Regions from separate parts of the Pseudoalteromonas sp. A757 genome, predicted to be linked through region 1. Evidence: predicted binding sites of a transcription regulator. Region 1 holds the regulator's gene; the other holds the start of a gene.
What was found. The regulator sigma-54, encoded in region 1, starts transcription at its own class of promoters, with help from an activator protein. The targets are predictions, from matches to a motif close to GTTGGCACGNNNNTNGNNT.
Positions count from the first base shown of each region.

Region 2: the regulator sigma-54 is predicted to act here: its motif matches at 4,299-4,317, upstream of flgJ (flagellar assembly peptidoglycan hydrolase FlgJ).

Region 1 covers NZ_QNQN01000071.1:39,761-46,319, reverse strand. The annotation lists gene kdsC (3-deoxy-manno-octulosonate-8-phosphatase KdsC) at 1-258, shown strand, start outside; gene lptC (LPS export ABC transporter periplasmic protein LptC) at 255-809, shown strand; gene lptA (lipopolysaccharide transport periplasmic protein LptA) at 799-1,341, shown strand; gene lptB (LPS export ABC transporter ATP-binding protein) at 1,341-2,066, shown strand; gene DRB05_RS14445 (RNA polymerase factor sigma-54) at 2,113-3,612, shown strand; gene hpf (ribosome hibernation promoting factor) at 3,642-3,929, shown strand; gene ptsN (PTS IIA-like nitrogen regulatory protein PtsN) at 3,931-4,389, shown strand; gene rapZ (RNase adapter RapZ) at 4,382-5,248, shown strand; gene DRB05_RS14425 (HPr family phosphocarrier protein) at 5,249-5,518, shown strand; gene mgtE (magnesium transporter) at 5,869-6,559, shown strand, end outside.
Region 2 covers NZ_QNQN01000072.1:203,260-209,818, reverse strand. The annotation lists gene flgE (flagellar hook protein FlgE) at 1-737, shown strand, start outside; gene DRB05_RS16570 (flagellar basal body rod protein FlgF) at 861-1,625, shown strand; gene flgG (flagellar basal-body rod protein FlgG) at 1,642-2,430, shown strand; gene flgH (flagellar basal body L-ring protein FlgH) at 2,447-3,130, shown strand; gene DRB05_RS16555 (flagellar basal body P-ring protein FlgI) at 3,183-4,250, shown strand; gene flgJ (flagellar assembly peptidoglycan hydrolase FlgJ) at 4,359-5,333, shown strand; gene flgK (flagellar hook-associated protein FlgK) at 5,335-6,559, shown strand, end outside.

The DNA.
Region 1 (6,559 bases):
GTGGCATATGATGAACTGAAAGCTAAGCTTAACCTTAGCGATGATGAAATCGCGTATATTGGTGATGATGGTCCAGACCTACCCGTAATGGAACGAGTCGGTTTCGCCGTTGCCGTCAATGATGCGCATCCTCTTGTTAAGCACATCGCTCATTACACGACCTTAATGCCTGGTGGTTTTGGTGCTGTGAGAGAGCTTACTGATCTCATTATGCTTAGCCAGAAGCACTTATTAACTTCCAAAGGATCAAGTACATGACCGTATTGCGTGTCATTTTACTCATTGTTTTCGCTTCTTTAATGATATGGATGTGGTCACCCATGTTCAATCCATCAGAGGCGGATCCAACAAAGGAAGATGAACCGTTAGCTAAGCCAGATTACGTTGCAACCACGCTTCAACAAACGACCTATAGTGAAAATGGCTTATTAAACTATCAAGTAACTGCTGATAAGATGGAGTTGTATCAAGATCTTGGCTTTAGTCACTTTGAAAAACCTATTTTCACTTTGTATAACGGTGAGCAAAATTGGCAAATAAGTTCATCGGAAGCAACATTATACGAAAACAATACTTTAATCTTGGAAGGCAATGTATTGGCAAAGAATTTAACACCTAACGCCATGATCACTGATATTAATGCCGACAATGTAAGAGTTGAAATTAAGCAAAAATTGATGAAGTCGGAACACCCTGTTGTTATCACGGGTCCTAGTCTTAGGATCACGGGTAAAGGACTACATGCGGATCTGCAAAAGCAAGTGATCGAACTCATCAACCACACAAAGACAATTTATTATGACCAGTAAAATCATTAACAACCTAGTTTGCATCGGCTTGCTTGCAAGTTCTACTCTGGCTATTGCCGCACAACAAAATGAAGTCATTATTGATGCTGGCCGTCAGCAAGCTCAGCTGCAAAGTAATATCGGTATTTTTGAACAGAATGTTGTAATTATTCATGGCAACAGAAAAATAAATGCTGACCGCCTAGAGGTTCACCGCCGCGCAGAGCTTGGTACAAATAAACAGCTGCTTGTTGCAACTGGCAGCCCTGCCACTTTTAGCGAACGTCAACCTGATGGCAACTTACTAGAAGCCAAAGCAAATGAAATCCGTTACGATGTAGCTAAAGGAACCCTAGTGATTTCTGGCGATGCGGAAATCAATCAAACTGGGCAAAAAATCAATGCGCAAGTCATCACCTACGACATTGAAAAGCAATTGATCAGCGCTGAGCGCTCAGATCAAGAAGACTCCCGTGTAAGAACCATACTTGTTCCTGTAGATGATAAAAAAGACGCAAAAGATAAAAAAGCGCAGGAAGAAGGTAACAATTAATGAGCGAGCTCAAAGCAACGGGTTTAGCAAAGAGTTATAAAGGTCGTGAAGTCGTCAAGAATGTTGGCTTAAGTGTCCAAGCTGGCAGTATTGTAGGTTTGTTAGGCCCAAATGGCGCAGGTAAAACCACTACTTTTTACATGATAGTAGGATTAGTACCAAGCGATAAAGGTTTTATTCAGATTGATGGCGAAGACATCACTTTACTACCGATGCATAGCCGCGCGCGACTTGGCATTGGCTATCTTCCGCAAGAGTCTTCAATCTTTAGAAAGCTCACGGTCTATCAAAATTTAATGGCGATTTTAGAAACTCGAAAAGACTTAACTAAAGTTGAAAGAGAGGCTGAGCTAAATGAGTTATTAGATGAATTTAATATTCAACATATTCGCGATTCACAGGGTATGGCATTATCGGGAGGCGAAAGAAGACGGGTAGAAATTGCTCGCGCTTTAGCCGCTAATCCCAAGTTTATCCTGTTAGATGAACCTTTTGCTGGTGTTGATCCAATTTCGGTGTTAGATATAAAGACAATCATAGAGCACCTAAAAAACCGCGGTATCGGTGTATTAATCACCGATCACAACGTAAGAGAAACACTAGACGTATGTGAAAAGGCCTACATCGTTTCACATGGTGAGTTAATCGCTGCAGGCACGCCAGAACATGTTTTGGCAGATCAAACCGTAAGAGATGTCTACCTAGGCGAACAATTCAAGCTATAGTTAAGACGTAGTATTAATAACTGTTAAAAAGGATTGTTAGAGATACATGAGGCAATCATTACAGCTGCGCATGGGGCAGCAACTTACAATGACTCCACAACTGCAACAAGCTATTCGCTTGCTGCAGCTTAGTACATTGGATCTGCAACAGGAAATACAAGAAGCATTAGACAGCAATCCATTATTGGAAGTGGAAGAAGGTGATAATACTGACGGCGAAAATGCTGACCAACACGGCCAAGAAAAGAGCAGCACTGAAGATAATCAAAATTCAGGCGATGAAGCATCGGTTAGTGACTATGAGATAGACTCAGATACCGCCATGAGCAAAGACACGGTGAGCGATGATCTCGCCATGGATGTCACTTGGGACGAGTATATGAGCGCAGCTCCAGCCGCCAGCTCAGGTCCACTCCCTGATGACGATAATGTTTATCAAGGGGAAACCTCTGAATCTCTCCATGATTATCTCATGTGGCAACTTGAGTTGACTCCATTTAGTCCAACAGATAGAGCTATTGCGATTGCGATTATTGAAGCGGTCGACCTGTCAGGCATTTTAACACTCTCTTGCGAAGACATTTTAGAGAGCATTAATGACGAAGATAGCGAAGAGCCTATTGAGCTAGATGAAGTCGAAGCCGTACTCAAACGTATTCAGCTTTTTGACCCTGTTGGTATCGCTGCGCGTAGTTTACAAGAATGCTTATGTATTCAGCTAAACCAATTCGCCCCAGATACGCCATGGATTGCCGAAACGAAAATGATCCTGACAGAGCATATTGATTTGCTTGCCAGCCGTGACTATCGAACTTTGGCTAAGAAAACGCGCCTTAAAGAAGCCGATCTCAAAGAGGTGATGACGCTAATTCATAGTCTTAACCCAAAGCCTGCGGCAAGCATTATTCATGAAGAACCTGAGTATGTGATCCCTGATGTATCGGTGAAAAAAGTAAAAGGTCGTTGGGTCGTAGAGCTAAACCCTGATGCTATGCCTAAAATAAGAGTAAACGATCACTACGCTGCGATGTCTAGAACGGCGAAATCCAGTACGGATAGTCAGTTTATTCGCTCTCATTTACAAGAAGCAAAATGGTTTATTAAAAGCTTAGAAAGCCGAAATGATACTTTATTAAAAGTTACCAATTGCATTGTGCAACAACAACAGGCATTCTTTGAACATGGCCCCGAAGCAATGCGCCCTATGGTGCTAAATGATGTTGCTGAAATGGTTGAGATGCATGAGTCCACAATTTCCCGTGTGACAACACAAAAATATATGCATACACCTCGGGGAATATTTGAGCTGAAGTATTTCTTCTCTAGCCATGTAAGTACAGAAAATGGAGGTGAGTGCTCTTCCACAGCAATTAGGGCACTTATCAAAAAGCTGATAGCTGCAGAAAATACCGCGAAGCCATTGAGTGACAGCAAAATTGCAGATATCTTAGCTGAGCAAGGAATTAAGGTAGCGAGACGCACGATTGCAAAATATCGTGAATCCCTGGCCATTCCACCGTCAAATCAGCGTAAAAGTTTGATATAAGACGTAAAACCCAAGAAGGAAAAATGCTTATGCAACTAAATCTAACTGGTCGCCATGTAGAAATTACTGACTCATTAAGAGACTATGTCACCAACAAGTTTGCGAAGCTAGAAAGGCACTTTGATCATATCAATAACGTGCATGTGATCCTAGATGTCGAGAAGCTAGTACAAAAAGCAGAAGCAACATTACACGTAAACGGCGGCGAACTATTTGCATCAACAGAGCATCAAGATATGTATGCCGCAATTGATGGCCTTATCAACAAGCTAGATCGTCAAGTTATTAAACACAAAGAGAAGCTCACTCGACACTAAGATGAAATTAAGTGAATTAGTGAACAAGGACTGCAGTAAAGCTGCGGTCCTTTTTAATAGCAAAAAACGTATTTTAGAATACATCAGCGAACTGGCTCATAGTCAAATTCCAAATACCAGTCAGCATGCTATCTTGGACGCTTTAATGGCGCGAGAGAAATTAGGTAGCACTGGGATTGGTAAAGGCATTGCTATTCCTCATGGACGACTTGAAGGGTTAGATAAAATCCTTGCAATGGTACTTGTCAGTGAGCAAGGGATCCAGTTTGAAGCCATAGATAAGCAGCCGGTCGATATTTTTGTCGCATTCATCGTACCTGAAGGTGATAATCAACAGCACCTGAAGACCTTAGCGGCGATTGCTGATACACTCCAAGACAAGTCTTTTTGCAAAATGCTTAGGCAAGCAAAAAGTGATGATGAGTTATATGCAGTGATCCAAGGTGAATTTGATGAGTGATGAAGAAAAAGGACTCGAGCTTATCATTATCAGTGGCCGATCTGGCTCTGGTAAATCTGTAGCGCTTCGAGTATTGGAAGATTTAGGCTACTATTGTGTAGATAATATTCCAGTCAACTTACTGCCCTCTTTAGTCCGTAGTGTTTCCGACAATTATAATAAAATTGCAGTGAGCATTGATGTTAGAAACTTGCCTAAAGAACAAGACGAGTTTAATGACATTCTTGAGTACTTACCAGGCTTCGCCAAACCTACCCTGTTTTATTTAGACAGTGACGATCAAACCCTGATAAAACGCTTCTCAGAAACACGCCGTTTGCACCCGCTTTCACTGCATAACCTCCCATTAGATGTTGCAATTAAGAAAGAACGAGAATTATTAGATGTATTGATCACTCGCGCCGACTTCCTCATTGATACTACAGGCCTGAGCGTTCATCAACTTGCTGAAGATATTCGCGAAAAAATCTTAGGTAAAAAAGACAAACAACTCATTATTACCTTTGAATCTTTCGGCTTTAAACACGGTATTCCAAAACAAGCGGATTACGTTTTTGATGCGCGCTTTTTACCCAATCCACATTGGGAACCTGAGCTTAAGCCGCTCACGGGCCTAGATCAGCCAGTCAAAGACTATTTGTCGAGTCACAGCATCGTGCAAAAGTTTACTTGGCAAATTCAAACCTTTGTACAAACTTGGTTACCACACTTAGAACGTAACAATCGCAGCTATCTAACAATCGCAATAGGATGCACTGGAGGGCAGCACCGTTCGGTATACCTCGCACAAACCATAGGCGAGCGTTTTGCTAAAACCCACCCTAACGTCAAAATTCGTCATCGTGAGCAAGAGGGTTAAATGTTAGAAGATACGTTTTTAATCCAGAACAAGCTAGGTCTGCATGCCCGAGCTGCGACGGTTCTTGCTCAATTAGCTACCCAATTTGATGCCGAAGTGACCTTATATCAAGGAGACAAAAGCGCAGCTGCTGATAGCGTTCTAGCACTGCTGTTACTTGAAAGTAGCCAAGGCAAAGAGGTACGAGTTGTCTGCGAAGGCCCTGATGCTCAATATGCATTAGATGCCATTGGTGGACTGATAGAAAATAAGTTTAATGAATCCGAATAACCGCCGGTAAAACAATAAGGCCTGATTCATTTACTCCCTGCTAATCTCCCCCTCCTCCGTAACCAAAGTGGTCTAATAAGTCTCTCATAATTAAGCGTAAACCTTGGTAGTTCCCAGTAAACTGAGTTACACTGTAATACCAATTTAGGTTTCTTTCGTGCGGTAAAGTTAGTTACCGAGGTAAACTTAAATTATCGTTGCGTACACCTTTAAGGTGTATTAACGATAACAACCCACCAGCAGAAACAACACGAATAGCATTCAAATTAAGAAATTGATTTCTGCAATAAAGTATACGAATAGGGTTAACTTAATCACGATAGTCACCACTATTATCAAAAAGGATGCCTATGCCTGAAGTATTTGAACAAGACTACACACTGGAACAACTCCAAAAGGTAACCAAAGCCTTAAACAGTGGTCAGTTTGTTCAAGTTAGGCGCATGCTCGCAGAGACGGCACCTTGTGATACAGCACTACTGTTAGAGTCATCTCCGCATAAAGTTCGTTCTATGTTATGGCAGCTCGTCGACCCAGATATCCAAGGGGATGTCTTGGAGGAACTGTCAGAGGACGTAAGACTTGGGATCATCGCCCAAATGGAGCCGGAGCTAATTGCTGCCGCTACAGAAGACATGGACGACGATGATCTTGGTGATGTCCTAAGGAGCCTGCCTGATACCGTCTACCAAGATGTTATTGGCGCGATGGATAGCCAAGACAGAGAACGTGCGACACAAGCATTGTCCTACAAGGAACACTCGGCAGGTGCCCTGATGAGCACCGACACGGTCACCATTCGCCCCGATGTTACCTTAGAAGTTGTATTTAGATATCTACGTCTTAAAGGTGAGTTGCCAAATGGTACAGATGAGTTATATGTAGTTGATAAAGACAACTGCTTTTTAGGCACCTTATCAGTCAATACTTTATTAACTAAATCTCCTGACAGTATGGTTCGAGACTGGATGGATGAAGATAAAGAAACGATCCCTATCTCTATGGACGAATCTGAAGTGGCGCAGCTTTTTGAGCGCCACA
Region 2 (6,559 bases), on a different contig from region 1:
CAACAATGGACGATAAGCCATTTAACCACAATGCGCAGCAAATTGACCCGACAGCTACACCACCTGTGCCATACACACCAGTAAGCGTATTTCGTTTTGACGCAAGTGGTATTCCTTCACAAACAGCGGATGATCCATCAGCTTCACCACTGACATTTAGTAACAATACTGGCTCGACATTTAACCCCTTAAGTCTTGCTGGACCTCAAGATGCAGTTGACCCAACTATCGGTATGTCAAACTTGCTTGATAACGGTGCAACTTTTCCAAATGACATTGTTGTTAACTGGCGTGATGAAGCAAATACTGCTCAAAAACTACCAACGCAATACTCATCTGGTCGATTTGAAGTAAAAGCATTGGAGCAAGACGGTGCGACCGTTGGCCGTTTAGCTGGTATTGATATTGGTACTGATGGTAAAGTAGTGGCTTCATATACTAACGGCGACTCAACGTTCTTAGGGCAAGTAGCGCTAGTACGCTTCCCGAATTCTCAAGGCCTTCAGGCGATTGGCAATACTGAGTGGAAGAAGAGCCTATCTTCTGGTGAACCTCTTGCGGGTGAGCCAAACACAGGTACGCTTGGTGGTATTAGTTCATCGGCCCTAGAGCAATCGAACGTTAACCTGACTAACGAGTTAGTAGACCTTATCAGTGCTCAACGTAACTTCCAAGCGAACTCTCGGGCGCTTGAGGTTAACTCTACATTACAACAAAATATATTACAGATCCGATAATATATTATGCCCTCCAAAGGCTGCTCCAAAGGCAGCCTTTTTTATGTCCGTCAAAAACATCTCCTCACTTTGGCACTGTGCTTGCATTAACTAAGTTAAGTTTGAATTTTATAGGTCATCGTCATGGATAAAATGGTGTATATCGCAATGTCAGGCGCTAAGCAGAGCTTACGCGGTGTGGCACTTAAAGCGAATAACCTTGCTAATGCCAACACGACTGGCTTCAAAGCTGATTTTGCACAAGCGCGCTCAATGCAGGCGTTTGGCGAAGGGCTACCTACTCGAGTTTTCGCGATGCAAGAGCGCCCTGGTACTAATATGACTGGCGGTGCAATTGTTGAAACTGGCCGAGAGCTTGATATTGCGGTAGATGACAAGTCGTGGATCAGTGTTGTTGATGCGTCGGGTGAAGAAGCTTACACCAAAGTCGGCACACTCAACATTCGTAATGATGGTGCGTTAGTCACCGCTCACGGGCGTCAACTTATTGGCGAAGGTGGGCCCATCGTCTTGCCTATCCCTGTTGATAAGGTGGTTTTTAGTGACGATGGCTCTATTCAAGTGCGTCCACAAGGCGCTCCTGCTAACTTTCTGGAAGTGGTTGATAGGCTGAAAATTATTGAAGCGGATAATAGCAAGCTACAAAAAGGTAATGACGGCCTTTATAGACCAAAAGAAGATAAGCTAGAAGATGGGATTTGTGGCTTTTGTGAAATATCTCCAACCGCAAAAGTGATGAGCGGCTTCTTAGAGATGTCTAACGTCAATCCTGTTCATGAGATGGTCGATATGATCAACCATCAAAGACAATTTGAAATGCAAATTAAGCTGATGAAAACAGCTGAAGAAATAGATGAGCGACACACTTCGCTCCTACGCATAGTTTAAGAGTGAGGTAGAGATTATGAATCCGGCATTGTGGATAAGTAAAACAGGCTTAGATGCTCAGCAAACTGATATTTCAGTTATTTCTAACAACTTGGCTAACGCCAGTACCGTTGGTTACAAAAAGAGTCGGGCGATATTCGAAGACTTACTATATCAAAACATCAATCAACCCGGAGGTCGCAGCTCTCAAGATACAGAGTTACCGTCTGGTTTGATGCTTGGTGCAGGTGCCAAAGTGGTCGCCAACCAAAAGAACTTTTCTCAAGGCAATATGTTAAGTACCGAAAATTCTTTGGATTGGATGATCCAAGGTCCGGGCTTTTTTGAGATTCAGATGCCAGATGGCACAACCGCATATTCAAGAAATGGTCAGTTCACGACGGACGAAGAAGGGCGGATAGTTACTTCAGGCGCGGGTTTTCCTGTGTTACCTGAGATGAACGTACCCGACGATGCACAGTCAATTACTATTTCTCAAGATGGTGAAGTATCGGTGCGAGTTGCTGGACAAGCTGAAAACGTTGTTATCGGACAATTGACAATTAGTGACTTTATTAATCCATCAGGTCTTGAACCGATTGGGCAAAACTTGTACACGGAAACCGCGGTAAGTGGTGCTCCGGTGCAAGGTAACCCAAGTGTTGAAGGGTTAGGTAAGATTGTGCAAGGCGCACTTGAAACGTCAAACGTTAATGTGACGGAAGAGCTTGTAAATCTAATCGAAACACAACGCGTGTATGAAATGAACTCAAAAGTGATTTCAACGGTAGATCAGATGCTGAGCTACATTAATCAACAGCTGTAATTGGGTAGGGGGTATTATGCGTGCATTATATTTAGCCATCGTAACGGTCGCTGCATTATCTGGATGTAGTACAACACAAAATAAAAATGTGGTGCGTGACGATCCGTATTATGCACCTATCTATCCCGAGGATAACCAAGCCCAAATGGTGGCAACAGGGTCATTGTTTAATACGCAGTTTTCCAACGATCTCTATGCTGACAAAAAAGCGTTAAGAGTCGGTGATATTATTACCATCGTACTCAGAGAAACGACTCAGGCAACCAAAGCTGCAAATTCTGAGCTGGATAAATCCAGTGATTCGAGCCTAGACCCTGTGATTGGCCTAGGTGGCAACGCCATTAATATCGGAAAAGAAGCAATACAGTTTGGTGCTAAATCCAGCTCTTCTTTTTCTGGTGACTCGAAGTCTAATCAGTCCAACAGCTTATTTGGTAATATTTCAGTTAATGTCACCCGAGTATTGCCTAACGGTAATTTAGTGATCCGCGGCGAAAAGTGGTTAACCCTTAATACCGGCGAGGAATTTATTCGCTTGGAAGGATTGGTAAGACCTCAAGATGTGACGGCAGATAACACGGTTGAGTCCAATCGAGTGGCAAATGCCAGAATTCAATATTCGGGTAAAGGTGATCAACAAGAAGTACAAAGTGCAGGTTGGTTAACGAGTTTCTTTATGAGCGCGCTGATGCCGTTTTAAGGTGCTGAAAATGAACAATATGTTTAAGAATATTTTGCTTATCGGTGCGGCCATGACGTTGGTTGGTTTTTCTTCTTTGGCTTCTGCTGAGCGAGTTAAAGACGTCAGTATGGTTGAAGGTGTTCGTTCAAACCAACTGGTTGGCTACGGCCTCGTTGTAGGCTTGCCTGGTACCGGTGAGCAAACCAGATTTACCGAGCAGAGCTTTAAAGCGATGTTGAATAGCTTTGGCATAACGATGCCCGCAAGCTTAAAGCCAAAAATTAAAAATGTTGCGGCTGTTGCGGTTCACGCTGACTTGCCACCTTTTGTTAAACCCGGTCAAACCATTGACGTGACTGTGTCATCTATTGGTAGTGCTGGTAGTTTACGAGGCGGTACTTTACTTCAGACTTTTCTTAAAGGGGTTGATGGTAATGTATATGCAATCGCGCAAGGTAGTTTGATTGTTGGTGGTTTGGGCGCTGATGGTGCCGACGGGAGTCGAGTTGTGATCAATACGCCGACTGTAGGCCGCGTGGCAAATGGCGCGACAGTGGAACGAGCGGTACCAAGTCCGTTTACTCAGGGCGATTACATCACCTTTAACTTGAATAGGCCCGACTTCACTACCGCAAAGCGCTTGGCCGACACGATCAATGGACTTGTTGGACCAAACAGCGCAAAACCTATGGATGCAGCCTCAGTGCGAGTAATTGCCCCAAGAGATCCGTCTCAGCGCGTTGCTTACTTGTCTACGCTAGAGAATCTAGAATTTAAACCCGCAGATACCGCAGCGAAGATCATCGTTAACTCTCGCACAGGCACTATCGTTATTGGCAAAAATGTCAAGCTACAGCCTGCGGCAATTACCCATGGCGGCCTTACCGTAACAATTGCTGAGCAGCAAAATGTATCTCAACCTAATGCGCTGGCGAATGGTGAAACAGCAGTGACGCAGCAAAGTATTATCGACGTAAATCAGGACGACTCTAGAGCGTTTGTATTTGACCCAGGCGTGAGCCTTGATGACTTGGTTAGAGCAATTAACCAAGTTGGCGCAGCACCAGGCGATTTAATGGCGATCCTTGAAGCGCTAAAAGAAGCGGGCGCAATAAATGGTCAATTAGTCGTCATTTGATGTTCTATTATTAATCAACTAGTTAGCCTCACAATTGTGAGGCTTTTTTTTGGCTCGGATTTTGCATTTCTATTTGTATAGTTATTAACGTCAAACAGTGCTGAGTGTATGAACACCGACCAATTGAAAAATCAAAGCTTTTTCGACCTAGGAAACCTTGATTCGATCCGTAAAGAGGCGCTGAAAGGTGCTGGCGATCAAGGTGCCTCTGATCAGGCATTGAAGAAGGCGGCACAACAGTTTGAGTCTATCTTTACGCAAATGTTGTTACAGAGCATGCGTAAAGCGAATGAGGCGCTAGAGGATAAAGACAGTCCATTTAACTCTAGCGGTGTCAAATTTTTTGAAGAAATGCATGATCAGCAACTTTCGATGCACTTATCTGAGCAGGGCAGCTTAGGACTTGCAGATCTGATTGTGCAACAGTTGTCTCCTAATTCTGAAAAGTATAAGCCTGCTTCTGTAATGAGAGCTGACGGCGATATTTCCTTTAAAAAACAGACGACAGCAAGTGAGAGTGTGAATAAATCCGAACCGCAGGCTGTCAATGTTAAGGCAGATACCTCAAGCGATGAACAAACAGGCTTTGGTTCTCCTGAGGAATTCGTCGACAGAATTTGGGAATACGCTCAAACAGCTGCGAAAAAGCTAGGCTTGAACCCTGCGGTAATGGTTGCACAAGCTGCACTGGAAACCGGTTGGGGTAAACACATCATCAGCAAAAAAGATGGTAGTAGCAGTTTTAACCTATTCAATATCAAAGCGGATAGCCGCTGGAGTGGTGAAAGCGCCAGAAAATCGACACTTGAATTTGAGCAAGGGTTACCGGTGCAAAAGCAAGCCGATTTCCGTGCTTATAAGTCGCTAGAACAAAGCTTTGATGATTATGTCAGTTTTCTAAAAGGTAATCCGAGATATGAGCAAGCCTTAAATAAGGCTGGTGATAGTCATGCCTATCTAAGTGAACTTCAAAATGCAGGCTATGCGACCGATCCGAATTATGCCAACAAAATTAAGTCAGTTTTAAAGCGTATTGATGTATCCGATTTCTTATCCGGTGCGCTAACAAAGGGAGTCAGATGAGATGTCATTTGATCTATTAAATATTGGTGCGGCAGGGGTTAGGGCTAACTCCGAGTTACTACAAACCACCAGTAAAAACATTGCTAACCTAAATACCAAAGGGTATATCCGTGAACGGACTGAGCACGGAACAATGATAGGTGGCATGGTTGGTCGTGGTGAAACGGTGCGTTTGATCAACCAGTTCGCGCAGCAGCAACTGAATCGTGATATTTCCAATCAGTCTTACTATGAGCAGTTTGTCACTGAGGCAAGTCGCGTTGATACATTATTTGCACAAGACTCGAATAGCCTGAGCAAGAGTATCAACTCGATGTTTAATAATTTACAAAGCGCGATTAACTTGCCTTCGTCGACAACTAACCGATCTCTATTCATGACGGGCGCTCAAGGTCTTGTCGATCAAATGGATAGATTGTCAGGTATTGTTGTTGATCAAAACAGTATCGTGAATGAGCAATTGGATATTTTCTCAGAAGAAGCTAATAACCTTGTTCAAAAAATCAGTGAATTGAATAAACAAGTGGCGAGTAAGTCAGCGCTCAATCTTAATAATGTCGATCACAGCGTGCTTAATGAGCGCGATCAAGCAATTAAGGAGCTTGCTGAGCTTGTAGATATAGAAACACTCGACGGTGAAAATGGCGAGAAGCTCGTATTTTTAGGCACTGGGGACGCGCTTGTGATGCAAGGTGGCGCTTTTAATTTATTTGCGATGAAAGGCAACCCAGATCCCAACCATAAAGAGCTAACTCTAGATATTAAAGATAAAAATGTTGTGCAACTTGAGTTAGATAGCGGCAGTTTGAAAGGCAAAATCGGCGGGTTACTGGCATTTAGAGATGAAGTGTTGATCCCGGCACAGAACCAACTAGGTCAAATTGGCCTCGCATTAGCAGATGCTTTTAATCAGCAAAATAGATTGGGAATGGACTTAGATGGCAACATAGGGGGAGACTTATTTAAGATCCCTACCGTGGGCGGCTTTGCTTACAGCGAGAATACAGGCACCGCAGCGCTTACGGCAACACTTGAGCCTGGACGCGGCAATGAGTTGCCAGCTACTGACTTCCAAGTTACTTATACCAGCGCAACAACCGTTGAAATAACAGCTGTAGACGCCAAAGGCAATCCTATCGGTACTCCAACGACTGGTAATATCGCAGGAGGAGTCATCACGGGAACAGGTGATTATTTTGGCTTACAAATGAACGTAACGGGTAGTG